DNA from 3 places in the Solwaraspora sp. WMMD791 genome. Region 2 is predicted to be linked to each of the others. Evidence: riboswitches for the same ligand, from Rfam matches in the RefSeq annotation. Region 2 holds a riboswitch; each other region holds the start of a gene.
What was found. A riboswitch is a leader RNA that binds a small molecule or an ion and turns the genes downstream of it on or off. The one in region 2 is predicted to bind cobalamin.
Positions count from the first base shown of each region.

Region 1: it holds a riboswitch for cobalamin, as region 2 does, so the genes downstream of both, metE (5-methyltetrahydropteroyltriglutamate--homocysteine S-methyltransferase) here and O7623_RS05510 (VWA domain-containing protein) in region 2, are expected to answer to the same signal.
Region 3: it holds a riboswitch for cobalamin, as region 2 does, so the genes downstream of both, O7623_RS08185 (ribonucleoside-diphosphate reductase subunit alpha) here and O7623_RS05510 (VWA domain-containing protein) in region 2, are expected to answer to the same signal.

Region 1 covers NZ_CP120737.1:751,455-761,369, reverse strand. Annotated here, with positions in the region: gene O7623_RS03250 (ABC transporter ATP-binding protein) at 1-1,841, opposite strand, end outside; gene O7623_RS03245 (hypothetical protein) at 1,960-2,112, opposite strand; gene O7623_RS03240 (RNA polymerase sigma factor) at 2,798-4,087, opposite strand; gene O7623_RS03235 (hypothetical protein) at 4,278-4,589, opposite strand; gene metE (5-methyltetrahydropteroyltriglutamate--homocysteine S-methyltransferase) at 5,198-7,435, opposite strand; cobalamin riboswitch at 7,551-7,768, opposite strand; gene O7623_RS03225 (Gfo/Idh/MocA family oxidoreductase) at 7,889-9,007, opposite strand; gene O7623_RS03220 (ThuA domain-containing protein) at 8,977-9,687, opposite strand; gene O7623_RS03215 (alpha/beta fold hydrolase) at 9,878-9,915, shown strand, end outside.
Region 2 covers NZ_CP120737.1:1,290,038-1,299,952, reverse strand. Annotated here, with positions in the region: gene adhE (bifunctional acetaldehyde-CoA/alcohol dehydrogenase) at 1-1,645, shown strand, start outside; gene O7623_RS05525 (hypothetical protein) at 1,828-2,169, opposite strand; gene O7623_RS05520 (CbtA family protein) at 2,217-2,975, opposite strand; gene O7623_RS05515 (CbtB-domain containing protein) at 2,992-3,192, opposite strand; cobalamin riboswitch at 3,224-3,401, opposite strand; cobalamin riboswitch at 3,514-3,641, shown strand; gene O7623_RS05510 (VWA domain-containing protein) at 3,722-5,725, shown strand; gene cobO (cob(I)yrinic acid a,c-diamide adenosyltransferase) at 5,725-6,327, shown strand; gene O7623_RS05500 (cobyrinate a,c-diamide synthase) at 6,321-7,715, shown strand; gene O7623_RS05495 (WHG domain-containing protein) at 7,778-8,338, opposite strand; gene O7623_RS05490 (DUF2277 domain-containing protein) at 8,455-8,673, shown strand; gene O7623_RS05485 (hypothetical protein) at 8,815-9,450, shown strand; gene O7623_RS05480 (DUF2306 domain-containing protein) at 9,416-9,915, opposite strand, start outside.
Region 3 covers NZ_CP120737.1:1,884,260-1,894,174, forward strand. Annotated here, with positions in the region: gene O7623_RS08165 (oligopeptide/dipeptide ABC transporter ATP-binding protein) at 1-148, shown strand, start outside; gene O7623_RS08170 (DUF6596 domain-containing protein) at 166-1,476, opposite strand; gene O7623_RS08175 (YciI family protein) at 1,485-1,877, opposite strand; gene O7623_RS08180 (PadR family transcriptional regulator) at 1,975-2,604, opposite strand; cobalamin riboswitch at 2,735-2,959, shown strand; gene O7623_RS08185 (ribonucleoside-diphosphate reductase subunit alpha) at 3,095-5,488, shown strand; gene O7623_RS08190 (ribonucleotide-diphosphate reductase subunit beta) at 5,518-6,528, shown strand; gene O7623_RS08195 (MFS transporter) at 6,560-7,828, opposite strand; gene O7623_RS08200 (Dyp-type peroxidase) at 7,936-9,204, opposite strand; gene O7623_RS08205 (copper chaperone PCu(A)C) at 9,210-9,797, opposite strand; gene O7623_RS08210 (copper resistance CopC family protein) at 9,867-9,915, opposite strand, start outside.

The DNA.
Region 1 (9,915 bases), 540 kb from region 2:
GCCTGCAACCGGAACAGTCGTGCGTACTCGCCGTTCTGGGCCATCAGCTCGTCGTGGCTGCCCTGCTCAGCCACCCGCCCGCCGTCGAGTACCACGATTCGATCGGCCTGCCGCACCGTGGAGAACCGGTGCGAGATCAACAACGTTGTGGCACCCTCCGTGAGCTGGGTGAACTCCCGGAAGAAGCCGGCCTCGGCGCGGACGTCCAGGCTGGCTGTGGGCTCGTCGAGCACCAGGATCGAGGCACCGTGGCGCAGGCCGAACAGCGCCCGAGCCAACGCGATCCGCTGCCACTGCCCCCCGGACAGGTCGGCGCCGTCCACGAGGTGCCGGGCCAACAGGGTCTCCATGCCGCGCGGCAGCGTGTCGAGCATCTCGTGCAGGTTCACCGCCTCGATCGCGGACCGGATCCCGGCCCGGTCGTCCAGGTGCTCCACCGCGCCGAAGCCGACGTTGTCGGCGGCCGACACCTCGAACCGGGCGAACTCCTGGAAGGTGACCCCGAGCCGGGCCCGCCACTCGTGCAGTTCGTATGAGCGGATGTCGACGCCGTCCAGCCGGATCGTGCCCGAGGTCGGCTCGTACAACCGGGCGAGCAGCTTGACCAGGGTGGTCTTGCCGGCGCCGTTCACGCCGACCAGGGCCGTACACTGACCGATCGGGATGGTGAGGTCCAGGTTCTCGAAGATCATCCGGTCGTCCCCCGGATAGTGGAAGCTCACCTGGTCGAAGTGGATCGCCCCGGTCGGCGGGGCGGGCGGCGCCGCGACGTCCCGCACAGCCTGCCCGGCGTACTCGGCGACTCCCTCGCGGAAGAGCTTGACCTTCTGGTAGGCATGCATGCCGAGGGCGGTCTGCAGGTCCGACTCCGGCCAGTACTCGCCCAGCCGCAGCGCGCCGAGTGCCGCCTGCATGACCATCGCGAACCCGGCCAGGGTCAGCCCGGCCGTCGCATCCGTCGCGGCCCGGCCCGCGAAGGCGAACACCGCGCCGGTGATGACCAGACCAACAACCGTGACCCGGATGAACTGCCACAGATAGATCCGCCGGCGCGCCTCCCACACCAGCACCAGCCATTCGAGGAAGCTGTGACGCCAGAAATCCACGAAGAAGTTGTGCAGCCCGAAGACGCGCATCTCCTTGGCCGAACCCGCCGCAGTGGCCACCTCACGCAGGTAGTCGTTCCTCAGCTCCTGCGGGTCGAGCAGGAACCGCTCCTCGGCGAACTTCCGCAGGCCACCCCGCTGTCCGTAACGCTGCAGCACCACGGCAGCGGCCAGCGCCGCCGCAGCGGGCCACGACAGCACCACGCCGACCACCACGGCGTACCCGGCCAACTGTGTGTAGCGCCCGATCAGGGCGAGTAGGCCGGCTACGGCCTCGCCAGGGCTGAACAGCCAGTTCTCCAGCTCCCGGGCGGCCACCCGAAGGTGCTCCACCAGGCTCGGGTCCTCCAAGGGGCCGACACCCGCAGTCCTGGTCGCGATCGACATGAGCTCGTCGCTGACCAGGCCGTCGATGCGCCGCGCCACGAGCTTGCCGAGCAGTTCCTGCACCGGCGCGATGATCTGCTGTCCGACGAACGCCGCCGCGGCCAGTAGGAAGGCGGTCACCAGGTCGTCCCACTCTGGCGATCCCAGGCCGGCGATGACCGCGGCCGGCACCTTGCCGAGCAGGATCGAGGAGGCCACCACGAACGCTGGCGGCAACAGCCCAGCGACCAGGTTGACCAGCACGATGGTGACGATCATCGGGGCGCCGGCGCGACCGGCCAGCCGGGCGATCTCCAGCCGGTCCCGGGTCAGCCGGACCAGGGTCTGCAGGCGGGTCTCCGGCGTCATCGCGTCCCTCCTGCGACGACGGCGCAGCTGAGCAGGGTCCTGCGGTGGCAGTTCGGAATGATGACGCTGCACGTGTACTGACCTGTCACCGGTCCTCCAGTTCGGAGATCGTGGGTATTCAGGAGAACGACGAACGCGGAGCCCGCAAATGGACAACTGGATCCGCCCATCCCGGAACGGACCCGGAGCGGGCCTCCTCGTCGAAGCGCGGGAACAGGTCCGGACGGGCGTAGGGGTAGAGGGCGAGCAGGCTCAGCCGGTTGCCGGTCACGGAAACGACGTCGCCCCTGCGGTCTGGGTTTCTCCGCCCGTGGGTCAATAGCGGCCGTGGGTGGTCGCGTGGATGCTGTCGTGGATCTCCGAGACCAAGTCCTGCGCCCGGCGGCAGTAGGCGCCGCCATGACCACCGCGCTGACCGGGCCCGGGGCCGAGGGCGCGGATGCCTGGTCGGGTACGCCCGGACGCCGGCGTCGCCGAGCCGGCGGAAGGCGGGGCGGATGTGCGCCTCGTCGGTCGTTCCATCGGGGACCGACAGCATGAAATGCGCCGACACGGCAAGGTCCTTCTCGACATCCCCGATACCGCAGCAGCCCGTCGGCGTGCATCGGTGTACCGCAGAAACGGACCACGCCCGCCCGCTCGTCGCCGGTCAGCCGCAGGGCGGAATTGCGCTGGTGGTACTCGGCGCTGTTGGGGATGATGAGCTCGACAGCGTCAGGCATCGGCACAGTTTCTTCGATATCGCGAATGGCGGGAACGGGGCGCGTCCACGCCGAGTGCGGTGTGCCCGTGACAGGCCGCCGCCTCATCATGTGCCGGGCCGTACCAGCGGGTCATCTTCGACACTGCGCAGAAGGCGGCTTCTCCCCCGCCCGCCAACGCCATCAACCATTCATGGGGCGCGATGCGCGCCGCCCCGGTGCCGATCGGCGGGGCCATCGGCGGCATGCCGGCGCTCAGGGGCCAGGCGTCCACGCCCCCGTCCCGGCCCTGGTCATCTCGTCCATCCGACGGCTCAGGTAACGGCGCTCAGCCTCATTGCCGGTGAGCCCGAGCGCACGCCGGTAACTCGCGGCGGCGTCTCCCCGGCGGCCGAGGCGGCGCAGTAGGTCGGCGCGCAGCGCCGGCAACAAGTGATAGTCGCGCAGCTGGCCGGAGTCGTCCAGGTCATCGACCAGCCGCAGGGCCGTCTCCGGGCCATCGACCATGGCTACCGCGACCGCCCGGTTCAGCGCCACCACCGGTGAGGGGGTCAGCTCTGCGAGGCGTCCGTACAGGGCGACTATCCGCGCCCAGTCGGTGTCCGCGGCACAGGCCGCCTCGGCGTGACAGGCCGCGATGGCGGCTTGGACCTGGTATGGGCCGATCCGCTGGCTGCCCAGCCCGTCTAGTAGGCCGATCGCCTCGTCGATCTCCACCCGGTCCCAGAGCGAACGGTCCTGGTTCTCCAGGGTGATCAGGTCACCGTCGGCGTCGACCCGCGCCCGGCGCCGGGAGTGCTGCAAGAGCATGAGTGCGAGCAGCCCGGCCGCCTCGGGCTCGCCGGGCAACAACCCGACCAGCGCCCGGGTCAGCCGGATCGCGTCCATGCACAGCCCGTCACGGGCCAGCTCCGCGCCGCCGGACGACGCGTAGCCCTCGTTGAACAACAGGTAGAGCACCGCCAGCACCCCAGACGTACGCTCCGGCAGCAGGTTCGGCGGCGGCACCCGGAAGGGTATCGCCGCGTTGGCGATCTTCCGCTTCGCACGGACCAGGCGCTTGGCCATGGTCGGCACGGGCAACAGGAACGCGCGGGCGATCTCCGCGGTCGTCAGGCCCGCCAAAGTACGCAGGGTGAGCGCCACCCTGGCCTCCAGCGGCAGCGCCGGATGGCAGCAGGTGAACATGAGGCGAAGACGATCGTCCTGGATCTCTGCCCCCGCGTCGTCGGCGTCGTCGGAGCCGGTGTCAACGGCCAGGGCGGCGAGCTCCCGCAGCTTGCTGCTCTCCGTGGTCGCGCGCCGCAACCGGTCGTAGGCCCGGTTGCGGGCCACCGTCATGAGCCAGGCGCCAGGACGGCGCGGCACCCCGGATTCGGGCCAGGTACGCAGTGCCTCCACAAAGGCGTCCTGGGTGCAGTCCTCGGCCAGGTCCCAGTCACCGGTCAGCCGGATCAGCGCCGCGACGACTCGTCCCGACTCCTCCCGGAACGCACGGACGATGTCCTCCTGGTCCTCCGGGCCCAAGATGGTCGGCCGCCCCATGAAGTTCCTTTCTCCCGAACTCCCGCCATAATGACAACTGGCACGGATCCGGACAAGGCCGGGCTACACACCGCAGGTGCCACCGGGCGGGCGGGTTACCGGGAGGCCGTGGCCCGTTCTCGGTCCGCGCGGCCGCGCCACTGCTGGTGCGTACGTGAATGCGAGACAGGACGTCGTACTCAACGCGCAATTAGGGAAACTCGTCCAGCAGCCGGAACAGGGTCTGCTTGGCCACCATGTCGTTCTCGGGCGTGAGGTTCCCGGGGTCGACGGCCAACTCCGGCAGAGCGAGTTCGAAAACAAGCGCCCACCACACGAGGTTGTCGCCACGGCCGGCCTGGGTGACGAGCCACTCGCGGAAGCCGCCCAGCAGCGAGCGGGCGTTGCCCTGATCGCAGCCCTCGACGTAGGCGACCGAGGTGGGGAGGTCGTCGCGCATCAGATACATCCGCGGGCGGACCGCCACGAGGGCGAACAGCTCGCGATAGCTGCCGATGGGCACCGTGAAGGTGTCGAGACCGAAACGCCGCCGTGATCAGCCGCCAGATCAACTGGATCGACGTCGGCGGCGTCGGACCTGGTTGGGTCTTGGTTGTGCTGCCCCTCGGACACCAGCACTGGTTGGTCAAGAGGCATCCAACCTGTCGTTCGTCAGGACACTGACCGAGAGGCCGGGTCCACCGAAGTACGCCGCGAACGCTGGACGTGACATGGTCGCTGCGGCTCTCCAGATTGGCCGGCTCGACGGAACCCGTCCCTTGATGCCAACGACGACCAGAGAGTAGGCGGCGAGTACGTTGCCGACGACCTGCACGGTAAACAGGATCGCCTCGACGAATCCACTATCCATTTGGTGGCCTCGCTTCGCGTTTGCTGGCTCCGACCGGGTGTCAAGGGGTGGAAGTAGGAACGCTACCGCGACGATATCGGGTGACGAGGTCGCCATCGGTGATGCCGTCCGCCGAACGAGCCGAAGTGTTCATCGAACCCTCCCCTGTCGATGCCGATCTCTTGCTATTGCAGCATGTCTGCAACTAGCGCCCGTGCGGTGCGCCGAGGTCACTGGCCTGGGCGGACACCTGTGCGGTGTCCGCCCAGGCACCGATCTCGTCAGTTCCCGCGCAGCTGGCCAGCGGCGGCGACCAGATGCCGCAGCGACGCCTCGACCTCGGCGTAGCCGCGGGTCTTCAGACCGCAGTCCGGGTTGACCCACAACCGCCCGGCCGGCACCGCCGCGCCCGCCCGACGCAGCGCCTCGACGACCTCACCGAGGGCCGGCACCCGGGGCGAGTGGATGTCCCACACCCCCGGTCCGACACCGCGCCGGTAACCGATCGCGGCAAGGTCGTCGAGGACCTCCATCTTCGACCGGGACGCCTCGATGCTGGTCACGTCCGCGTCGAGGGCGTCGATCGCGGTGATCACCTCGCCGAACTCGGAGTAGCACAGATGGGTGTGGATCTGGGTATCGTCGGCGACGCCGCTGGTGGCCAGCCGGAACGCCCCGACCGCCCAGTCCAGGTACGCCTGCTGGTCGGCCCGACGCGGCGGCAAGGTCTCCCGCAGCGCCGGCTCGTCGACCTGGATCACCCGGATCCCGGCGGCCTCCAGATCCTGGCACTCGTCGCGAAGGGCCAGCGCGACCTGGTCGGCGGTCTCCGCCAACGGCTGGTCGGTACGGACGAACGACCAGGCCAGGATCGTCACCGGACCGGTCAGCATCCCCTTGACCGGCCTGCTGGTGAGCGACTGGGCGTAGGTGGACCAGTCGACAGTCATCGGCGCTCTGCGGACCACGTCGCCGTAGATGATCGGCGGGCGGACACACCGGGAGCCGTACGACTGGACCCAGCCGTGCTCCGTGGCGGCGAAGCCGGTCAACTGTTCGCCGAAGTACTGCACCATGTCGTTGCGTTCGGGTTCGCCGTGCACCAGCACGTCCAGACCCAGCTGCTCCTGCAGCCCGACGACATGTGCGATCTCGGCGCGCATCCGCTGGGCATAGCCGGCGTCGTCGAGGCGGCCGGCACGGTGTGCGGCGCGGGCCCTACGCAACTCGTCGGTCTGCGGGAACGAACCGATCGTGGTGGTCGGCAACTCCGGCAGGCCCAGCCGCCGCTGCTGCGCGGCAGCCCGATCCGAGTAGTCGCCACGTCGACGGTCGGCGGGGCCGAGAGCGGCCAGCCGGGCACGTACGTCGTCGTGCCGCCACCCGCCCGGAGCCTCCGGCAGCGGCGCGGGCAGGGTGGCGACGCCGTCGCGCACCGCCCTGCCGAGCAGGACCACCTCGTCGACCTTCTGCCGAGCGAACGCCAGCCGGGTGGACAGCTCCGGGTCGAGTCCGACCTCGACCGAGAGATCCACCGGGACGTGCAGCAGGGAGCAGGAGCTGGCGACAGCGACGTGATCGGCAAGCCCGGCGACGGCCGCCCCCACGGCGTAGGCGGCACGCAGGTCCGTACGCCAGACGTTCCGCCCGTCCACCAGACCGGCCACGACCGTCCGGCCGCGCAGCGGACCGGCGGCGGCGAGCCGGTCGAGGTTGCCCGGCCCGGCCACCAGGTCCAGCCCGACAGCCTCCACCGGGGTGTCCAGCAGGGCGGGCAGGGCGTCGCCGAGTTCCCCGAAGTAGGTGGCCACGAAGATCCTCGGCCGATGGGTGGCAGCCCCGAGCCGGTCGTAGACGCGGCGCAGCGCGTCGACCTCGGCCGCGGTGCGGTCGGCCACGTACGCCGGTTCGTCCAGCTGCACCCAGGCCGCGCCCGCCGCCGCCAGCGCGGCGAGGATCTCGGCGTACACCTCGACCAGCTCGTCCAGGCGGGCGAACGGATCGTCCCCCTTGGCCAACAGCAGGAACGTGGCCGGCCCGACCAGCACAGGCCGGGTGGTGATGCCCAGTCGACGGGCTTCGGCGTACTCGCCCAGTGCCTTGGCCGGGTTCGCCCGGAAGGCGAGGCCCGGGTCGATCTCCGGCACCAGGTAGTGATAGTTCGTGTCGAACCACTTCGTCAGCTCCAACGCCGGCTCGGCGTCGACCCCGCGTGCCATCGCGAAGTAGGTGTCCAACTCACCGAGCCCGAGCCGGGCGAACCGGGCGGGGACCGCGCCGACGGCGACAGCGGTGTCGAGCATGTGGTCGTAGTAGGAGAACGTGTTCGACGGGATCGCGCCGAGTCGGGCGTCGGCCAACGTCCGCCAGACCTCGGCCCGCAGCCCAGCAGCGATCTCCTCCAACGACGCGGCGTCGATGCCGCCGGCCCAGTACGCCTCGACAGCCCTCTTCAACTCGCGATTCGCGCCGATGCGCGGATAGCCGAGCACAGTGCTCTGGCCGAATGCGGTGGTCACCAATGGGTCCTTCCCTCGAAGTGCCCGACGGACACGGGAGGGGAGGAAGGCAGGTCGCGGCACGGCACCGACTTCCGCCCAGACCCTCCCGAGAGGCCGCCGGCGGCGCACACCGGGCGGTGTACGCAGCGCTGGCAGGTCTTCGGACTCGCGGGCGTGACACGTCGGTCGCCTACTGGCCGTCGCTTCCCGGACCTTGCGGTCCAGTGCTTCGTTGACGGCGGTCGTTCCCACTCACCGCTGCGGGGCAGTCCCGGACTCGCACCGGGTTCCCTCTTACGACGCCCCACCCCGGCCTGCGGGATGGAACGAACCAGCACCGCCCGCCATCGTACGGGCCGGGCGTCGCCCTCGACACCCTCAGCTCAGAACCGACCCCTCGACACCCGCAGAACCGACACCGGCGGTCCCCGGTTGACCACCTGCCCCGCACCACCAGCGGCGCCAGCGTCCTCAGTGCCCGGACGACGGGGCTGACAGCCAGTCCTCGGCCGGGGTGAACGGGACAGGCATCGGACGGTCGACCGCCGTCGTCAACTCGATCCGCCGGCCCTCGGCAGCCGACCGGAGCAGCGCGGTCATGATGTCGAGTACGTGCAGCGCGAGCTCGCCGCTGGCCCGTGGCGGACACGTCTGGTCAGCCCGGATCAGGTCGATCAGCCCGATCCCCCGGGCGGCGGCGACGTAACCGGCCCGTGGTGCGAGGGCGCGCCAGCCGGGGCCGTCGAGCGCGAGGTGGCGGACCTCGCCGTCGAAGGTGTTCGGATCGGGTACGGCGAGGGTGCCGTCCTCCCCGTGCACCTCGATCGGCGCGGCCGTCGTCGCGACACCGTCGAAGCTGGTCGTGAGGGTGGTCAGGGCACCACCCACGTGTTCCAGCACACCGGTCACGTGGGTGGGCACCTCGACCGGAATCCGCTGCCCGAGGCGAGGTCCCGAACCGATGACCCGGGCGTCGCGCAGCCGGCTGGCCGCCCCGATCACCGCCCGGACCGGACCGAGCAGGTGGATCAGCGCCGAGATGTAGTACGGCCCCATGTCCATCAGCGGACCGCCGCCCGGGGCGTAGTAGAAGTCGGGTTCGGGGTGCCAGCGCTCGTGCCCCGGGGTGACCATGACGGCCGACGCGGAGAGCGGGCGCCCGATCAGTCCACCGTCGATCGCCGCGCGGGCGGTCTGCGTACCGGTGCCCAGGACGGTGTCCGGCGCGCACCCGACGTGGACGCCGGCCGACGCGGCCCGGTCGATGATCGACCGGCCCTGTGGGAACGTGACGGTGAGCGGCTTCTCGACGTAGACGTTGCGGCCGGCGGTGATCGCCGCGCCCGAGATCTCTTCGTGTGCCGCCGGGATCGTCAGGTTGAGCACCGTCGCCACGTCGGGGTGGTGCAGCAGTCGCTCGACGCTCACCGCCTCGGCGCCCGGGATCCTGGCGGCGGCGGCGACGGCCCGGGCCGCGTCCAGGTCGGCCACCGCGACGACGCGCACGGCTGGATGGTCGGCGAGCGTGTCCAGGTACGCGCGGGAGATGACCCCGAGACCTACGACGCCGATGCCGTGCGGGTCGCCCACACCATCCCCCTTTCGATGACGGTACGCACACCCGGGTGCTCCAGCACGTCGAGGCTGTGTCCGGGAGTCGTCACGACGATCCGCCCGGCACCCCAGTTGCGGGTCCAGATCGCCGGCGAGGTGACCGGACGGTGCCACGGATGCCACGTCCGCGTCGGGTGGGTGGTGGTGGCCAGCACCTCGATCAGATCGTCGTGCAGCACCCAGTACTGCTCGGTGACCAGGTCGAAGTCCTCGATCCCGGCGGTGATCGGATGGTCCCGGCCCAGGTCGGTGATCGTGATCGAGTGTGGCAGGAAGTTGTCCTTCTCGCCGCCGCTGCGGTCACACGGCTGGATGCCGGGGTGGGTGGCGAACTGGCCGCCCACCAGGTGCAGGTAGTCCGAACAGGCACGGAACGAGTCGACGATGCCGCCGTGCCAGCCGGTGAAACCGGTCCCGGCCACGATCGCCGCGGCCAGACCCGCCACCTGCTCCGTGGTGATCTGTGACATCGTCACGCATTGCACGACGAGGTCGGTGGCGGCCAGTTCGGCGGCGTCGGCGTAGATCTCCGTCGACTCCTCCACCCGTACCGCGTATCCGCTGCGTTCCAGGAACGGGATGAACAGCTCCGTCGCCTCGACCGGCCGGTGTCCTTCCCACCCGCCCCGGACCACCAGGGCTCTGCGCCGCTCCACGCCCACTCCCTCCCCGGTCCGCCGTCTTGGGCAACCGCTGCCGCCCGTGCCGACACCCGCTTGCGACCATCGACCACCGTACCTGGCCGGCCCCCTCCTGGAGCCCTCCCGCCTCTCGGCCGGCACGGCCCTGTCCCACCTGACGGCGCTTCGTCCCATTCGTCCGCTCAGCGGGTAGGGTCAGCGCACTATGGAGCACTGGAAGCTAACCCAAGCGTACGAAAGCGA
Region 2 (9,915 bases):
GACCCGGGAGAAGCTCTGCCCGGTGCTGGCGGTGCTGCGCGCCGACGGGCACGCCACCGGCATCCGGTACGCCGAGCAGATGGTCGAGTTCCACGGCCTCGGCCACAGCGCTGTCATCCACACCAGTGACGCCGCTCTCGCCGAGGAGTTCGGCCGCAGGGTCAAGGCGGTACGGATCATCTGGAACGCGCCGGCCTCGCAGGGCGCGATCGGTGACATGTACAACGCGATCGCTCCGTCGCTGACGTTGGGCTGCGGTAGTTACGGGCGCAACTCGGTGTCGAACAACGTGACCGCGGTGAACCTGCTCAACATCAAACGGGTGGCCCGGCGGACCAACAACCTGCAGTGGTTCAAGGTGCCGCCGAAGATCTACTTCGAGCCGCACGCGATCCGGTACCTGGCCGACATGCCGGACGTGCACCGGGTCACCGTGGTCACCGACGCGACGATGACCCGGCTCGGGTTCGTCGACCGGGTGCTGACCGTGCTGCAGGGCCGGGCGCAGCGGGTGGCGCTGCAGATCATCGACACCGTCGAACCGGAGCCGAGCATCCGTACCGTCGACGCTGGTGCCGAGCAGATGCGTCACTTCCGCCCGGACACCATCATCGCCCTCGGCGGCGGTTCGGTGATGGACGCGGCCAAGGTGATGTGGTTGCGCTACGAGCACCCCGGGGTGGTCTTCGCCGACATGCGGGAGAAGTTCTTCGACATCCGCAAGCGAGCGTTCACCTTCCCGGCGCCGGGCGAGTTGGCCAAGCTGGTCTGCATCCCGACGACGTCGGGGACCGGGGCCGAGGTCACCCCGTTCGCGGTGATCACCGACACGGTGACCGGCAAGAAGTACCCGCTGGCCGACTACGCGCTCACCCCGAACGTGGCGATCATCGACCCGGTGCTCGCCGCCGACCTGCCACCGGTGGTCACCGCCGACAGCGGCTTCGACGCGCTGACCCACGCCACCGAGTCGTTCGTGTCGGTGTACGCCAACGACTACACCGACGGGCTCGCCCTGCAGGCGATCCGGCTGATCTTCGCCCACCTGGAGCGGGCGGTGCGGCACGGCGCCGCCGACCCCGAGGCCCGGGAGAAGATGCACAACGCCGGGACGATCGCCGGGATGGCGTTCGGCAACGCCTTCCTCGGCATCGTGCACGCCATGTCGCACACCCTCGGCGCGACGTTCCACATCGCCCACGGTCGGACCAACGCGATCCTGATGCCGCACGTGATCCGGTACAACGGGGCGCGACCTGGCAAGCTGTCCGGTTGGCCGAAGTACGAGAACTACCGGGCTCCGGAACGGTTCCAGGAGATCGCCCGGATGCTCGGCCGGCCGGCGGCCACCCCCGCCGAAGGCGTGGAGTCGTACGCGGCCGCCGTCGAACGGTTGCGCGACGCCGTCGGCATCGAGCCGTCGTTCCAGGCCGTCGGGGTCGACGAGGCGTCGTTCCTGGCGAGCCTGCCGCAGCAGGCGGTCAACGCGTACGAGGACCAGTGCGCGCCGGCCAACCCTCGGATGCCGATGCTCGACGACATGCAGCAGCTCATGCGGGCCGCCTACTACGGCAAGGCCGACGCCGGCCCGGACACTGACGCCGGCCCGGGCACCGGTGTCGACGCGGGCAGCGAACAGGGCTGACTGTCCGCCGTCCGTCGGGCCGGGACACCGCGCGGTGTCCCGGCCCACAGCCGTGCCGTCGTCGGGAAGTCCGCAATCCCGGGCGGTTGCACAATCATGCAACCAGTTCGCGGTGGAGCTTGCCGGTGCCAGACGGCGGTCGGCCGCCGGCACTGTGGCCGGCTGCCATCGGTGCGTCGTCGTCAGGACGGTGGTGTGGGCTTCCCCCACCGGGGTGCGGCGAAGCGCAGCCCGGTGAGTTGGTCGGGTGGCGCGGCCAGCCCCGGTCCGCCGGCGGTGACCCACCGCGCGACGGCGGACGACGTCGCGTCCTCGAGCACCCCGCCGAGCCAGACCGGCCGGGCCCCGAGCAGGCGGCCCAGGGGTGCCGGCCGTACCACGACCACGTTGGACCGTTCGCAGGCGTTGAGGCAGTCCGACACCTGTACTGGTCCGGCCGTCCGTAGAACGTCGAGCTGGCGGTCGTGGTCGACGTCGGGGTGCTTGCGCCGGGTGCCGCAGCAGCACCCCCGGCAGACCGTCATCCGGGCCGACTGCCCCAGTGGTGTACGCGCGGCGTCGGCGCCCTCCGTCACGCGACGTCGGCGGTGATCGGCCGCCGGTGGTCGGCCCGGGCCGGGGTGAGCAGCAGCCCGAACACCACCCCGAGGACCGTCCACATCGTGGCGAGCTGCGCCAGCGACGCCAGACGGAACTCCCACAGCAGCGCCGCCGGTACGTCTCCCGGCACCTCGACAGCGGTCGCCGGCCAGAGCGTCAGCAGCAGCGTGTAGCCGACGACGGCGACGACGGTCGCGGCCACGGCCCGGTACGGCGTCGGCCGTGACCAGGCGGCCAGCCGCCGGTGCACCAGCAGGGCCAGCCAGGTGACCGCCGCCGCCGCGACGATGAACGATAGGTACTGGCCGGTGCGTTGGTTGACGGTGTCGGGGTCACCGACGCCGGGCGGGTTCGCCGGGAAACGGATGGCCGGCAGCAACGCCACCACGACGAAGCCGAGCCCGGCCAGCAGTCCGACCCGGCGGAAGTCGTCGCGGCCGGGCAGCAGGTGCCGGGTGGCCCCGAAGACCACGGCGACGATCACGGCCAGGCAGACCGCGACCGCGACGGTCGCGACCAGTCCACCGAGGATCTGCACGCCACGGCTGACCAGTTCCTCCTCGTGGCCGTGTCCGCCGCCGCCCGGCGTGGCCCGGCCCTCCTCGACGACCAGCGCCGATTCGATCCGGGGTTCGACGATCAGCAGGGCCGCCGCCGCTGCGGCCACCCCGGCGGCGAGCCCGGCGAGCAGACCACGACGCAGTACGGTGCCGAACGGGTAGCCGCTCATCGGAGCCGACCCCCGCTCAGTGGCACGGGACGCCGAGGGCGTGCCGGCCGTCGTGGGTGAACTCGTGCACGAACTCGGCGGCGCCGGCCAGCACCAGTCCGTTGTCCTGCGCGACCAGGTAGATGACGACCGCCGCGACGGCGGCCAGCAGCCAGCCGGCCAGCGGTACGCGGATGGCGGGGGTGGTGACCTCGCCGCCGACAGAAGGTGCAGTCATGCCAGGTGATCCTCTCGTCCATGCCTCGTGGCGATGCGGTGCGTGCCACGGCCGGTCTCCTGGCTCCCGGATCGTCGCGGCCGTCCCGCCTTCCCAAGCCGTTGTCGTCGGCCCAGTGGCGTGGTGGAACGGACACTCCCCGGTCACAGTGGCGAGGACCACGCCGGAATCACACCGGCTTCCCGAACACCGTGGCTCGCGCAGCGTACCGCCGGTTCGCCCGGCCGGACAATGCCCACCGCCACGACCAGCGCAGGGAGCGGCGCCACATTGACGGTGGCGCTCGCGGTAGGGGAGCATGGCCGGCACGAGCGGTACGCGGAGGAACCCGGTGCGAATCCGGGGCGGTCCCGCCACTGTGACCGGGGAGTCACGTCCCCATGAGACAGCCACTGCCACGACGGCGGGAAGGCTCGGGACGTGGTGTCGATCCGGCAGCCAGGAGACTCCGGCCGCTCCCTGGTCCACCGGCACGCGGGCGTGGACACCCGCGGAAGGGATTCACCATGCGCACCAGTTGGTGCCCGGTATGACGGCGTACCCGTTCACCGCCATCGTGGGCCTGCCCGAGTTGCGGCAGGCCCTGCTGCTGGCGGCGGCGCACCCCGGTATCGGCGGGGTGCTGATCCGTGGCGAGAAGGGCACCGCGAAGTCGACGATGGTCCGGGCCCTGGCCGGCCTGCTGCCGCCGGTCGACCGGGTCGCCGGCTGCCGGTTCGGCTGCGATCCGATCGCCGTCGACCCGACCTGCCCGGACGGCCCGCACACCGCGCCGATCACCGCCCGGGGCGGGCCGGCGGCCCTGGTCGAGTTGCCGGTCGGGGCCACCGAGGACCGGGTGGTCGGGACCTTGGACATCCAGCGGGTGCTCAGCGCCGGGGTGAAGGCGTACGAGCCGGGACTGCTCGCCGCCGCCCACCGTGGCCTGCTCTATGTCGACGAGGTCAACCTGCTGCCGGACCACCTGGTCGACCTGCTGCTGGACGCGGCGGCGATGGGCCGCGCACACGTCGAACGCGACGGGGTGTCGGTCAGCCACGCCGCCCGGTTCCTGCTGGTCGGCACGATGAACCCGGAGGAGGGGGAGCCGCGTCCGCAGCTGCTGGACCGCTTCGGCCTGGTCGTGTCGGTGACCGCGCCGACCGAGGTGGCCGACCGGGCCGAGGTGGTCCGCCGCCGGCTGGCCTACGAGGCCGACCCGGCGGCCTTCGCGGCCCACTGGCGGTCCGCCGACGATCAACTCGCACGACGGGTACGCGCGGCACGGGCCGCCCTGCCGGCGGTGACCCTACCGGACGCCGAGATCGACCGGATCGCCCGGATCTGCCTCGCGTACCAGGTGGACGGGCTGCGGGCGGACATCGTGATGGCCCGTGCCGCCGTGGCCCTGGCCGCCTGGCGTGGCCTGCCGGCGGTCACGGCCGCGGAGGTCGCCGACGCCGCCCGGCTGGCCCTGCCGCACCGGCGGCGACGGGATCCGCTGGATCCGCCCGGTGCCGACGCACAGCGTCTCGACGAGGTGTTGCGTGACGAGTGTCCCGACGACGACCCGGACCCCGCACCGCCCCCGGGACCTCCCGCACCGCCGGACGGTAGGCCGCCGACCAGCGCGGACGGACCTCCACCGCAGGCGGGCGACGGCCGCGGTGACGGCCGTGACGGTCAGCGCCGCGACGGTCAGGAGGGTGCCCGCCGCGACGACGACAGCGCCGGTGGTTCGGCTACCGGCCCGGACGGTTCGGCGGAGGCCGGTCCGGCGCCGGCGGCGGCCGGTCCGGCGTACCGGCCCCGGACGCTGCGGCTGCCCGGACTCGGCGATGGCGGCACGCCCGGCCGGCGGTCGGCCGCCCACGCGGACCGGGGCAGGGTGGTGGGCGCCACGGCACCGACCGGGCGGGTATCGGCCGTGCATCTGCCGGCGACGGTACGCGCCACCGCGTCGCGTGGTGGCCGGCGGATCGTCTCCGCCGACCTGCGTCAGGCCCGCTTCGTCGGCACGGAGGCGAACCTGATCCTGTTCGTGGTCGACGCCTCGGGTTCGATGGCGGCACGGCACCGGATGAGCGTGGTCAAGACCGCCGTGCTGTCGTTGCTGCGCGACGCGTACCACCGGCGCGACCGGGTCGGGATGATCACCTTCCGGGGCGCCGGTGCCGACCTGGTCCTGCCGCCGACCAGCAGCCACGGGGTCGCCGTCACCCGGTTGGCGCAGCTGCGCACCGGGGGGCGTACCCCGATCGCCGCCGGGTTGCGCGTCGCCGCGGCCACCGTCACCGCCGAGCGCCGCCGGGATCCGCGTCGCCGGCCGCTGGTCCTGCTGGTCACCGACGGGCGGGCGACCAGCGGCCCGGACCCGATGACGCTGGCGCCGTTGCTCGCCGGCACCCCGATGGTGGTGCTCGACTGCGAGGCCGGCCCGGTGCGGCTCGGGCTGGCGCGCCGGCTCGCCGCCGGCTTCACCGCACAGTGGCTGCCGCTGGCCGCGTTGTCGGCGACGGGTCCGGGTGTCCACGACCGGCGGAGGGCTGCCTGATGCCACAGGGGAGACCGGAACATGTCCCCGACGACGGGCTGACCACCCGGGCCCGGCGTCGCCAGCCGGTGCTTGCGGTGCACACCGGGCCAGGTAAGGGCAAGTCGACGGCGGCGTTCGGCATGGCGCTGCGGGCCTGGTCGGCCGGCTGGCCGGTGGTCGTCTACCAGTTCGTCAAGTCTCCGAAGTGGAAGGTAGGCGAGGAGGCGGCCCTGCGTACCCTCGGTGAGTCGGGCCGTGGGGCACCGGTGACCTGGCACAAGATGGGGGAGGGCTGGTCCTGGATCCAGCGCCCCGGCGCGGAGCGCGACCACGCCGCCGAGGCCGCCGAGGGCTGGGCGCAGATCCGTCGGGACCTGGCCGCCGAGGCGTACCGGTTCTACGTGCTGGACGAGTTCACCTATCCGATGACCTGGGGGTGGATCGACGTCGCCGAGGTGGTGTCGGTGCTGCGGGAGCGGCCGGGCAGCCAGCATGTGGTGATCACCGGGCGCAACGCCGCACCGGAGCTGATCGACCTCGCCGACCTGGTGACCGAGATGACCAAGGTCAAGCATCCGATGGACGCCGGGCGCAAGGGCCAGCAGGGCATCGAGTGGTAGCCGTACCCCGGGTGGTGATCGCCGCCCCCGGATCCGGCCACGGCAAGACGACGGTGGCCACGGGGCTGCTCGCCGCCTTCGCCGCCCGCGGGGTCCGGGTCGCCGGGTTCAAGGTCGGCCCGGACTACATCGATCCCGGCTACCACGCGCTCGCCGCCGGTCGGCCGGGCCGCAACCTGGATCCGGTGCTGGTCGGCGAGGACCTCGTCGCGCCGTTGTTCGCCCATGGTGCCGCCGGCGTCGACCTGGCCGTGATCGAAGGCGTGATGGGCCTCTACGACGGCCGGGTGGGCGCCGGTGACGTCGGCTCCACCGCGCACGTCGCCGCGCTGCTGGCCGCGCCCGTGCTGCTGGTCGTCGACGCGGCCGGGCAGAGCCGGTCGGTGGCCGCCCTGGTGCACGGCTTCCGGTCGTTCGGTCAGGTCCACATCGCCGGGGTGATCCTCAACCGGGTCGGCTCCGACCGGCACGCGCAGGTCCTGCGGGACGCCTGTGAGGAGGTCGGCACCCCGGTGCTCGGGGTGCTGCGTCGACAGCCGTCGGTCGACACCCCGTCGCGGCACCTGGGTCTGGTGCCGGCGGTCGAACGCACCGTCGAGGCGCGCGCCTCGGTCGAGGCGTTGGCGGCACTGGTCGCCGCGTCGGTGGACCTGGACGCCGTGGCGGCGGTGGCGCGCCGCGCACCCATGCTGGCGTCCGACGTATGGTCCCCGACAGCGGCCGTCCGTGTCGCCGACCCCGACGGTGGTGCCGGGTCGGGTGCCGGCGGGCAGCCGGTCCCGGCCGGTCACCGGCCGGTCGTCGCGGTCGCCGCCGGCCCGGCGTTCAGCTTCGGCTACCCGGAGACCGTGGAGCTGCTGACAGCGGCCGGCGCCGAGGTGCGTACCGTCGATCCGGTCCGCGACGAGCGACTGCCCGCCGGCACGGCGGCGCTGGTCGTCGGCGGTGGCTTCCCCGAGGTGTACGCCGGTGAGCTGACCGCCAACGCCGGGTTGCGCTCGCAGGTGGCGGCGGTCGCCGCCAGCGGAGCACCGGTCGTCGCCGAATGTGCCGGTCTGCTGTGGTTGTGCCGCACCCTCGATGGTGCTCCGATGTGCGGGGTGCTGCCGGCGGACGCCCGGATGACGCCCCGGCTGACCCTCGGCTACCGCGACGCGGTGGCGTTGACCGACAACGTCGCGGTGCCGGTCGGCAGCCGGCTGACCGGACACGAGTTCCACCGAACCGAGGTGACGCCGCGAGCCGGCGTGACGGCGGCGTGGGGATGGCGTGGGGGCGCGCCGGAGGGTTTCGTGGCCGCCGGGGTGCACGCGTCGTACCTGCATCTGCACTGGGCGGCGCGGCCGCAGATCGCGGCCCGGCTGGTCGCCGCCGCGCGCCGTCGGTGACGCGGCCCGGTCGCCACCGGGCCGGGCATCGGCCCCGTGTGGAACGGCAACGAGGGCCCCGCTCAGCCGCGCGGCAGGCTCGCGACGACCATGGCGATGAGCCGGTCGTACGTCTGCTCCAGGTCCTCCGGAAGGCCGAAGCCGCCGGCGACCTCCAGCGCGACGAAGCCGTGCACGGTCGCTCGCAGGCAGCGGGTGGCGTGGACCGTCGTGGCCGGGTCCAGCCCGTACCCGCGCAGTACGGCGAGGAACACCTCCAGCAGCCGGGTGCCGGCGGCGGCCGTGGCCGGCTGGCTCAGCGGGTCGGCGGGCATCGCCGCCCAGCGGGCCGGGTGCCGGCGGACGTAGCCGCGACTGGCCCGCATCAGCGCGGCGACGGCGGCGTCGCGGCTCAGACCGAGGGTGTGCCGGGTGAGTTCGTCGGCGACCTCGTCGATCACCCGTACGGCGACGAGGGCGCGCAGCTCGGTGAGCCCGCCGCCGACGTGCTTGTAGAGCGACGGGGCGGCGACACCGACCCGGCCGGCGAGCGCGTTGAGCGTCAGCGCGTCGAGGCCGTGCTCGTCGATGTGGGCGATCGCGGCGTCCACCAGGGCGTCCGGGGTGAGGCCGACCCTAGGCACGTCGGCCACCGGCGCGGGATGTCGAGCTACCAAGCATAGCTTGAAAGCTAATAGCATTAGCCAATGTTGTCAACTCGGGTCCCCGCGGCGACGCCGACTGAGGCACGATGGAACGCATGTGCCGAAGCATCAAGACGTTGCGTGAGCCGTACACCCCGGACGTGACCGACGCCGACATCGAGGCCGCCGCCCTACAGTACGTACGGAAGATCTCCGGTTTCCGGCAGCCGGCCGCACACAACGCCGAAGCGTTCGAGGCGGCGGTGGCCGCCGTGGCCGCCGCCAGCCGTGACCTGCTGGACCGCCTGGTAGTGCGGGCCCCCGCCGGCCGATAGACCGCTGCGGCGGGCACCGCCGTCGCTTCTGTGAGGATTCTTAAGCAAAACTTCAGTCCTGCGGTAGATCCACTCGGCGTCGCCACCCGTACCGGTCGGTGGGCTGCGATCGCGCAGCGGCGCGACGAGAGGAGCGGGTGCATGTACGGGTGGGACGTCAGAAGCGGACGGGCGCGCAAGGTGTTCATCGGGGTGGCGGCTGCCGCCCTGCTCGGCGGCGGGCTGGCGGTCGGCACCGGGCTGGGCAACGCGGGGGAGAACTGCGACGGACTGGACACCGCGCTGCGCAACAACCTCACCTTCATCGCCGACCAGCGGGCCAACCCGGACGCCCTGTCCGCCGACCGGATCGCCAACCGGCAGGCCGTCGTCGACCTGATCCAGCAGCGGCGGGCCGCCGCCGGCTGCACTGCCGACGTGCAGGCCGGTGCCCCGGTCGCGGCACCGACCACCCCGGCGGCGCCGCAGCCAGCACCACCCAGCGGTACGGACTCCGGTGCCGCGCCGGACACCGGTGCGCCCGGGACCGGTGAGGTCGTCTGCGCCGGCTCGACGGTGACCCTGTTCAACGAGGACGCCGCCCCGGCCGCCTCCAGCGGCACCTTCCCGATCGGCACCGTGCTCAAGGTGACCAACCTCGACAACGACCGGAGCATCACCGTCACGGTGACCAGCCCGTCGGCCAGTTGCGTGCTGCTCAACGACGCCGCCTTCGAACAGGTCCGGGAACCGGGCAAGTTCGTCATCCGGCGGGTCGTGGTCGAGCGGATCCGCTGACCCGTACCGCGTCGCGTCGTCGGCGAGGGCCGGCGGCGCGACGCCGGACGACCCACTCCGCCACCACCACGTTGATCAGCCAACCGGCGGCCATGGTGCCGGTCCGGCCCGACGCCGTCACCGGGCCGACCACGGCCAGCCAGGCCATCTGGGTGAAGAACTGGGTGCCCGCACCCATCCCGATCGCGTACCCCCGGATCATCCAGGCCCGGTGCGCGGCGAAGTCGCGGCGCCGGACCGCGCGGAAACCGACCCCGACGCACGCCGCCATCGCCACACTCACCACCACCCGGATGGCGACCAGCAGCTCGCTGTCGACCGCCGCCGGCGGCAGGAACAGGGTCAGCCACAGGCCGGTCCCGGCGGTGAGCAACCCACAGACAACCAGGACCCGCCCGGCGGCCCGGTGCCAGGCCCGGTGGCGTCGCCGCAGACCCGGCGCGAACTGGAACGCCCCGACGAGGC
Region 3 (9,915 bases), 590 kb from region 2:
CCGGTTCCGGACCCGCTGCCCGGCGGCGTTCGACCGGTGTGCCGTCGACGATCCGGAGCTGACCGTACGCGGTGCCGGTCACCTGGCCGCCTGTCACCTTCCGGGCACCGACGCCGGCCCGGACCCGCGTGCGGTGGGTGCCCACTGACGCCGCCGCCCGTTCGCTCAGCCGGGGTGGCTCGCCGCCTGCGCTGCGGCGAGGCGGCGTCGCAGGTGCTCCCGGTCCGGCTCGGTGCCGGCCAGCTCCAGCGCCTGCCGGTAGGCGTCGGCCGCGTCGGCGTACCGGCCGAGGCGCTGCAGCAGCTCGGCCCGAGCCGCCGGGAACGGGTGGTGCGACCGCAGCCGCGGATCGGCGGCCAGCTCGTCGAGGATGGCCAGCCCGGCGGCCGGGCCGTCGCGCATGGCCACCGCCACCGCCCGGTTCAGGTCGACCACCGGCGAGGGCGCGATCCGCGCCAGTACGTCGTACAGGGCGACGATCTGCGGCCAGTCGGTCCCGGCGACGTCGGCGGCCTCGTCGTGCAGCGCGGCGATCGCGGCCTGCAGCCCGTACGGTCCGGGCGGGCCGCCGGTCAACGCCGCACGGGCCAACGCACGACCTTCGGCGATCATCGGTCGGTCCCACCGCCGCCGGTCCTGCTCGTCGAGGAGCACCAGTGCCCCGTCCGGTCCGGTCCGGGTATGCCGGCGGGCGTGGACCAGCAGCAGCAGACCGAGCAGGCCGGCGGTCTCCCGTTGGGTCGGGAGCAACCGGTGCAGGATGCGGGCCAGCCGGACGGCCTCCTCAGCCAGGTCGAGGCGCTGCAGGTGCGGACCGGAGCTCGCCGCGTAGCCCTCGGTGAAGATCGAGTACACCGCCTGCAGGACGCCGGGGAGCCGCTGCGGCAACTCGTCGACACCGGGCACCCGGAACGGAATCCGCGCGTCCCGGATCTTGCGTTTCGCCCGGACGATCCGCTGGGCCATCGTCGCCTCCGGCACGAGGAAGGCCCGGGCCACCTCGGCGGTGGTCAGCCCGCCGAGGTGGCGCAGGGTCAGCGCCACCCGGTCCGGCGCGGGCAACGCGGGGTGGGCGCAGGTGAAGAAGAGCGCGAGCCGGTCGTCGGGCAGGTCGGGATCGACATCGGCGGCCGGTGCCGGGTCGGCCCGGTCCGCCTCGGCCTGCAGTACCGCCAGCCGCAGCGCCAGCGTCCGGTCGCGGCGGATCCGGTCCACCGCGCGACGCCGCGCGGTGGTCAGCAGCCACGCCCCGGGGCGGGTCGGCACGCCGGAGACCGGCCAGTGCGTCAGAGCCGCCTCGACGGCCTCGGCTGCCACCTCCTCGGCCAGGTGCAGGTCACCGAAGCGGCGCACCAGGGTGGCGAGCAGCCGGCCGTGCTCCTCGCGGAACACGGCCGCCACCGAGGTCCGTACCGTTTCCGGATCGGTGCCCCGCCCCGGCCCGGCGGGGTCGTCGGCCGACTCGGCACCGGTCATCCGGCCGGTCACATCCCGAAGTCGGCGACCGGACGCACCTGCACCGACCCCCCGTCCCGGGCACCGGGCGAGCGGGCCGCCCAGTCCAGCGCGACGTCCAGGTCCGGTACGTCGATGATGTCGTAGCCGCCGAGCACCTCGCGGCTCTCGGCGAACGGACCGTCGGTGACGATCCGCTGACCGTCCGCCTCGACCTTGACCGAGGTGCAGGTGGTCAGGTCCGCCAGGGCGTTGCCGCTGACCCAGATGCCGGCGTCCTTCATCTGCTTGTCGTAGGCGATCCAGTCCTCGACCGTGCACTGCGGCTCGATGTGGTTCGGGTCGTCGGTCGGTGGGCTGACGAACAGCAGCATGTACTTCACGTCGGGCTCCTCGCTGGTAGTGGCGTTGCCGTACGTCATGACGACGATCGGCGGGGCGCCGCGTCGACAGCGGAGCCGGGAGTTTCTGGCCGGACCGGCCGACCGGGTCCCGCCGCAACCTGCGGCGACCCGCCGACTACTCGGAGTCGGCCAGGATGGCGTAGAGCTTGCGTCGGGTCTCGTCGAGCACCTGGACCGCCCGCTCCCGCTGCTCCGCGGTGCCGTTGAGCATCACGTGCCGCAGCGCGTGCATCGTCTGCATACCCGATTCGCGCACGTCATGCCAGCTGTCGACGGTCTCCGGCGCCAGCTCGGTCCAGGGCGCGGCCTGCGCGGCCTGCTCGGCCTCGGGGCGGGCGGCGTCGGTGAGCGCGTAGCGCTTGCGCCCACCGCCGGAGCCTTCGGCGGTGCCGACGATCAGGCCCTCGTCCTCCAGTAGTTGCAGGGTGGGGTAGATCGAGCCGGGGCTGGGCCGCCAGACCCCGCCGGTGCGGGAGTCGAGCTCCTGGATCATCTCGTAGCCGTGCATCGGGCCCTCGACGAGCAGGGCCAGGACGGCGGCCCGCACGTTCGGCCGGCGGCGTCCCCGGCCGCCGCGACCACCCCTGCCCCAGCCGCCGGGGCCGGAACCCGGGCCACCCGGCCCGAAGCCGGGACCGCCGGGGCCGAAGCCGAAGCCGGGGCCGAACGGTCCGAAGCCGCGTCGCCCGCCGGCCCGCCGCCAACCGGGCGACCCGCCCGCTGTGTCGTGGTGGTGGTGTCTCACATCTGCCTCCGATATTCGTTGATGCATCCACGATATATCGGGAACAGATCGCCGACAACCCGCTTCGTAATGAGAGCAACGACACGCCGACAACGACATCTGGTGTGTCGGTCGGGACGGCACACCAGATATAGTCCCTGACGCAACTGGTTCGGCCGGGCAGCCAGCCCGGCCGAGGCAACAGGGAACCCGGTGGGAATCCGGGACTGCCCCGCAGCGGTGAGTGGGAACGACCGCCGTCATCACGCACTGGGCGCGTACCGCGCCTGGGAAGCGACGGCCAGTAGGAGACCGAGTCGCCTCGACCCGGTCACGCCCACGAGTCCGAAGACCTGCCCGTTGTGCCGGGTACGCCGTGTGCGTACCCGGTGGTCCGAGGCCGCGCGGGACGGTCGACGGCTGCGCCGCGCGCGTCGGGTGACCACCGCGTGCGCCCAGACGTCCGTGCTGCCCGCCGGCCTGCCACGAGCAGAGCCAGGAGGCAGCACAGGTGACCATCACCTACCCCACGGCGACCCCGTCGGCGGGCACACCCGGCCCGGTCCGGGTCCGCGACCAGGACGGCCACGCCACCCCGGTCGACCCCGACCGGCTGCACGCCGCGGTACGGCGCCACGCCGACGGGCTCACCGACGTCGACCCGCGCCGGGTCGCCGACCGGGCCGTCAGCGGCCTCTACGACGGAGTCACCACGGCCGAGGTGACGCAACTGCTGATCCGCACCGCCGCCGACCTGATCGGTGCGGACCCGCAGTACTCCCGGCTGGCCGCCCGGCTACTGGCCGCCTCGGTCACCGCGCAGGTCCGTCAGCAGGGCATCGACTCGTTCAGTCAGGCCATCCGGCTCGGCCACCGCCACGGGCTGATCGGCGACCGGACCGCCCGCTTCGTCGCCACGCACGCCGCCGTCCTGGACGCCGCCGTCGACCCGACCGCCGACGACCGGTTCGAGTACTTCGGGCTGCGGACCGTCTCCGACCGGTACCTGCTGCGCCATCCCACCAACCGACAGGTGGTGGAGACCCCGCAGTACTGGCTGCTGCGGGTGGCCTGCGGACTGTCCGACACCCCGGCCGAGGCGGTCGACTTCTACCGACTGATGTCGTCGCTGGCGTACCTGCCCAGCTCGCCGACGTTGTTCAACTCCGGCACCCGGCACACCCAGATGTCGTCGTGCTTCCTGGTCGACTCCCCCCGCGACGAACTCGACTCGATCTACGACCGGTACGCCCAGGTGGCGAAGCTGTCCAAGTACGCCGGCGGGATCGGCATCTCCTGGTCCCGGGTGCGCTCACGGGGTGCGCTGATCCGGGGCACCAACGGGCTGTCCAACGGGATCGTGCCGTGGCTGCGCACCCTGGACGCCTCGGTCGCCGCCGTCAATCAGGGCGGCCGGCGCAAGGGCGCGGCCTGCGTCTACCTGGAGCCCTGGCACGCCGACATCGAGGAGTTCCTGGAGCTGCGGGACAACACCGGCGAAGACGCCCGCCGCACCCACAACCTCAACCTGGCCAACTGGATCTGCGACGAGTTCATGCGCCGGGTCGACGCCGACGCGACGTGGTCGCTGTTCAACCCGGCCGACGTACCGCACCTGCCCGACCTGTACGGCGCCGAGTTCGACACCGCGTACCGGGCCGCCGAGGCCGCCGGGCTCGCCGTGCGCCAGGTTCCCGCCCGCGACCTGTACGGGCGGATGATGCGCACCCTGGCGCAGACCGGCAACGGCTGGATGACCTTCAAGGACCGGTCCAACCTGCTGTGCAACCAGACCGGGGAACCGGGCAACGTGGTGCACCTGTCCAACCTGTGCACCGAGATCGTCGAGGTCTCCTCGGACGCCGAGACCGCCGTGTGCAACCTGGGCTCGATCAACCTCGGTGCCCACCTGACCGCAGCTGCGACCTCGACCGCGGCCGGGGCCACGGCCGCCGACGTGGACTGGGCGCGGCTGCGCGACACGGTCCGCACCGCCGTCGTCTTCCTCGACCGGGTCATCGACATCAACTACTACCCGAGTACGCAGGCCGCGGCGTCCAACCCGCGCTGGCGCCCGATCGGCCTGGGCATGATGGGGCTGCAGGACGTGTTCTTCGCCCTCGGCCTGCCGTTCGACTCGGCACCCGCCCGGGAGCTGTCCACCCGGATCGCCGAGGAGATCTACCTGACCGCGCTGGAGACCTCCGCCGGGTTGGCGCAACAGTACGGGCCGCACCCGGCGTACCCGCAGACCCGGGCGGCGCGCGGGCAACTGCACCCGGACCTGTGGGGCGCCGAGCCGACCCAGACCGAGCGCTGGGCGGCGCTGCGCCGACAGGTCGCCGAGCACGGGCTGCGCAACTCGCTGCTGGTGGCCATCGCCCCGACGGCGACCATCGCCTCGATCGCCGGCTGCTACGAATGTATCGAGCCGCAGGTGTCCAACCTGTTCAAACGCGAAACCCTGTCCGGGGAGTTCCTGCAGGTCAACACCGCCCTGGTGGGGCGGCTGAAGGCGGCCGGGCTGTGGACGGCGGCGGTCCGTGAGCAGATCACCCGGGCCGAGGGGTCGGTCCAGCAGATCAGCGCCATCCCGGCCGAGGTACGGCGGCTGTTCCGTACCGCCTGGGAGCTGCCGCAGCGGGCGCTGATCGACCTGGCCGCCGCCCGTGCGCCGTACATCGACCAGAGCCAGTCGTTGAACCTGTTCATGGCCGCACCGACGATCGGGAAGCTGTCCTCGATGTACCGGTACGCCTGGCAGTCCGGCCTCAAGACCACCTACTACCTGCGGTCGCGCCCGGCGACCCGGATCCAGCAGGCCACGGTCTCCGTCGCGCCGGTCGACGCCGAGGCGGTGGCCTGCTCCCTGGAGAACCCCGAGTCCTGCGACGCCTGCCAGTGACGCCCCGCGTCCACCCGTTGGAGACCACGATGACACCGAACCCGATGCTGCTCGACCCGGGGATGAACCTGACCCTGCGGCCGATGCGCTACCCGCACTTCTTCGACCGCTACCGCGACGCCATCCGCAACACCTGGACGGTGGAGGAGGTGGACCTGCACTCCGACCTGGCCGACCTGGACCGGCTCAGCCCGGCCGAACGGCACCTGGTCAGCCGACTGGTCGCCTTCTTCGCCACCGGGGACACGATCGTCGCCAACAACCTGGTGCTCAACCTGTACCAGCACGTCAACAGCCCGGAGGGGCGGCTCTACCTGTCCCGGCAACTGTTCGAGGAGGCGGTGCACGTCCAGTTCTACCTGAACCTGCTGGACACCTACGTCCCGGACGAGCAGGAGCGGTCCGCCGCGTTCGCCGCGATCGACAACATTCCGTCGATCAAGCGCAAGGCCGACTTCTGCTTCCGCTGGATCGACTCCCTCTTCGGGCTGCGCGAGCTGCGGACCCGCGACGACCGTCGGGCCTTCCTGCTCAACCTGATCTGCTTCGCCGCCTGCATCGAAGGGCTGTTCTTCTACGGGGCCTTCGCCTACGTGTACTTCCTGCGGTCCCGGGGGCTGCTGCACGGCCTCGCCTCCGGCACCAACTGGGTGTTCCGCGACGAGTCGATGCACATGGCGTTCGCCTTCGACGTGGTCGACACGGTCCGGCGGGAGGAGCCGGACCTGTTCGACGACGAAATGGCCGAACAGGTCCGCCAGATGCTCGCCGAAGCAGTCGACGCCGAGGCCCAGTTCGCCGAGGACCTGCTCGGCCGGGGCGTGCCCGGGCTGTCGCTGGCCGACATGCGCCAGTACCTGCAGCACGTCGCCGACCGCCGGCTCGCCCAACTGGGCATCGCCCCGCTCTACGGATCGACCAACCCGTTCGCGTTCATGGAGCTGCAGGACGTGCAGGAGTTGTCGAACTTCTTCGAGCGCCGGGTCTCCGCGTACCAGGTGGGGGTGAGCGGGGCGGTGAGCTTCGACGAGGAGTTCTGAGCGGTCCGCGCGGCCGGTGGGTCCAGGTCGGTCATCCGACCGGCCGGCCCACCGGCTGCGGTACGCCGGCCCGGCCGCGTCGGAATCCCGGATAGGTCAGCACGAAGGTGCTCACTGCGGCCATCAGCACCGCGCCGACCAGCACCGGCAGCGGCGCCCAGACCGCGTACAGGGCGGTGCTGGCGGTCGGCGCCAGGACGAAGGTCAGCCCGTTGGTGACACCGATCAGCCCGGCGAGGCCGCCCTGTTCGTTCCGGTCGACGGCGAGCGTCGGTCCGGCGACGTAGCCGGGCATGGCGACGCCGAGGCCGAGGCCGATCAGCGCCATCGCGGCGATCAGCACGGCCCGGTGGGTGTCGGGGACGAGCAGCACGAAGCCGATCAGCGCCACCAGGCAACCGACCCGTAGCAGCAGCGCGGGCCGCCAGCCGCTGCGCGGCACCACCACCGTCTGGGCGAACACCATCCCGGCCCCGGCGGCCAGCAGCGCGCCGCCGGTGAGCAGCCCGGTGGTCTCGGCGTCGAGGCCGAACCGGTCCTGGACGAGGAAGCCGCTGACCACCTGGACGAACCCGAGCGCGGTGAACATGCCGAGCCCGGTCAGCAGGTACGGCCACACCCGCGCGTCCCACGGGCTGATCCGGGCCGGTGCGGCGATCAGTTCGGTACGGGTCTGCCGGCGCAGCCGTACCGCGACGGCGGTCAGCCCGACGGCGAGCAGCGCCGGAACCGCCAGCAACGGCGCCATCAGCCCGAACCCGGCCAGCAGGCCGCCGACGAGGGCACCGGCGACCATCGCGACGCCCTGGACCGCGCCGATCCCGGCCATGCCGCGCACCCGGGCCGCCGGGTCGGGGGTGACGTCGGCGATGTACGCCTGGGCGGTGGGTGCCACCGCCGCGATGGCGGTACCGAAGCCGACGCCCCGGAACACGACGAAGAGCAGGAACAACGCGGTGCCGGTGACGATGCCGCGCATGCCGAGGTCGGCGAGCAGCGCGAACAGGGCCGTCGTCGTGGTGGCCAGGGCGAGCGCCGCGACCAGCACCGGTTTACGGCCCCAGGACTGACTGCGCCGCCCCCACATCTGGCTGGTGACGACCATCATCAGGGCGGAGACGCTGATCATCACGCCGACCTGCCATTCGGCGAGGCCGATCTGGCGCGACAGCGGAGCGATGATCGGGTTCAGTGACATCTGGCCGAGGAAGACCAGGAAGACCGCCCCGAGCAGCAGCGGGATCTGCGGCCGTGGCAGGGTGCCCGGCTCGGGCACGACGGTGGCGCCACGGGAGATCATCCGGCCACGCTAACCACCGGAGATCGACTGCCCAAGGACGCCGGTCACATCCGCCGACCCGGGCGTGAGCTGCGACGACCCGGCGCTGAGCTGCGGCGACGCCTGCGTCAAGTGAGCAGACTGTCGCCGATCCAGCCGTCGGGCGCGCATCCGGGCGGGATCGCGAACACCGCCGACCCGATCGGGGTGACCCACTCGTTGAGCAGGTCGTGTTCGGCCAGCCGGCGTTGGATCGGCAGAAACTGCGCGTCGACGTCCGCCTGGTAGGCGGCGAAGATCAGCCCGCTGTCGGGGGTGCCGTCGGCACCCGGGACGCCGTCGTAGTTGTACGGCCGGCGCAGGATCTTGTAGCGGTCGTCGGCGACGTGCGCCCGGGTGACGTGCGCGAAGTCCGGCATGATCGGCAGCCCGACCTCGTCGACCGCCGCGAAGTCGGGGATGTCGGTCTCCTTCTCCCCGGTCAGCGGTGCTCCGGTGTCCAGCCGGCGACCGATCACCAGCTCCTTGTCCATCCGGCCGAGCTTGTCCCAGGTCTCCATCTCGGTACGGATGCGGCGGACCACCAGGGTGCTGCCGTCGCGGTGCCAGGCGGGCCCGTCGCCGACCCAGACGGCGGTGTCGAAGTCGGCCGTGCCGGGCGTCGGGTTCCCGGTGCCGTCGATCTGCCCCATGATGTTGCGTTGGGTGTGCGCCTCGTGCTCCACGCCCCGGCCGCGCCGGAACCCCTGCTGCACCCAGCGGACCGAGGCGAACGGCCGGGCGTCCTTGATCAGCATCCGCTGGGCGTGCGCGACCGTGATCGGGTCGTCGGCGCAGATCTGCAGCAGCAGGTCACCGCCGGACCAGCCCGGCTCCAGCCGGTCGATCGCGAACGGCGGCAGGTCGGTGACCGACGGCGGTCGGCGGTCGGCGACTGCGGCGGCGGCGTACAGCTGCGGACCGAACCCGAAGGTGACGGTGAGCCGGGCCGGCAGCACGGCCAGTTCGGGTTCGGTGTCGGCCAGCGGCGGCACGCCCTGGGTGAGCCGGGCGGCGTCGTCGCTGAGCAGTCGCAGCAGCCGGACCAGCGCGGCCCGGTCGGTCGCCGGGCCGAGGGTGAAGGCGACGAACGCGGCGTACGCCTGTGGCGGGGTGTCCACCCCGGCCTGCCGGGGGCCGTGGAACGGCACCGTCTCGGTGCCGAAGTCGACCGCCACCGGCGCGGCCGCCCCGGTCGGGGCGGCCGCCGGTGTCCGGTCGCCGGAGACCGCCGCCGTGACCGCCGCCCCTCCGGCGAGGGCACCGCCGAGCGCGGCGGCCCCGCCGGTGAGCAGCAGCCGGCGGTTCACCGGCGACGGTACGGGGTGCGGCGGTGGCGGTACGGGTCGGTCGGTCATCCCGCTCAGCCGTGGTCCATGCCGGTGCCGGGGTCGTAGCTCTCCTCCGCACCGGCGAACGGCTTGGCGACCGCGGTGAACTGCGACGTCTCGCCGTCGGCGAAGGTCACCGTGAAGGTGACCTCGTCGCCGGGCTGCACCGGTTGCGCGATGTCCATCAGCATGATGTGGTCGCCGCCCGGTTCGAGGGTGTGGCTGCCGCCGGCGGGGACGACGATCCCGCCCTGCTTCTCCCGCATCACCATCGCGCCGTCGGCCATCGCCATCTCGTGCAGCTCGACCGGGGAGATGTCGGTGCTCACGCTGGCGATGGTGATGTCGGTGTCGGTGTCGTTGACCAGCACCCCGAACGCTGCGGTCATGCCGTCGTCGGCGGCTTTCACCCACGGGTCGCGCACGACGAGACCGGCGGTGGCAGCGGCCGACGCCGTCGCGCTGGCCGACGCCTCCGGAGTGGACTGTGCCGGGCCCGACGGCGTGCCGTCGCCGTCGCCGCAACCGGCGAGGACGAGGGCGAGGCCGGCGACGCCGGACAGCACCGCGCGGCGCGTGGCGGTGCGCCGGACCGGAGCCGGCTGGAGCGCTGATGGCATACGGGTTCTCCTCACGAGTCGTACGACGGAAGTAGTCGCCGTACCGGCCCGGTCGGTTCCCGCAGTGAACTAGCTCACACGTCGTCGGCCGCGCAGCACGACGACGGCGGCCCCGCCG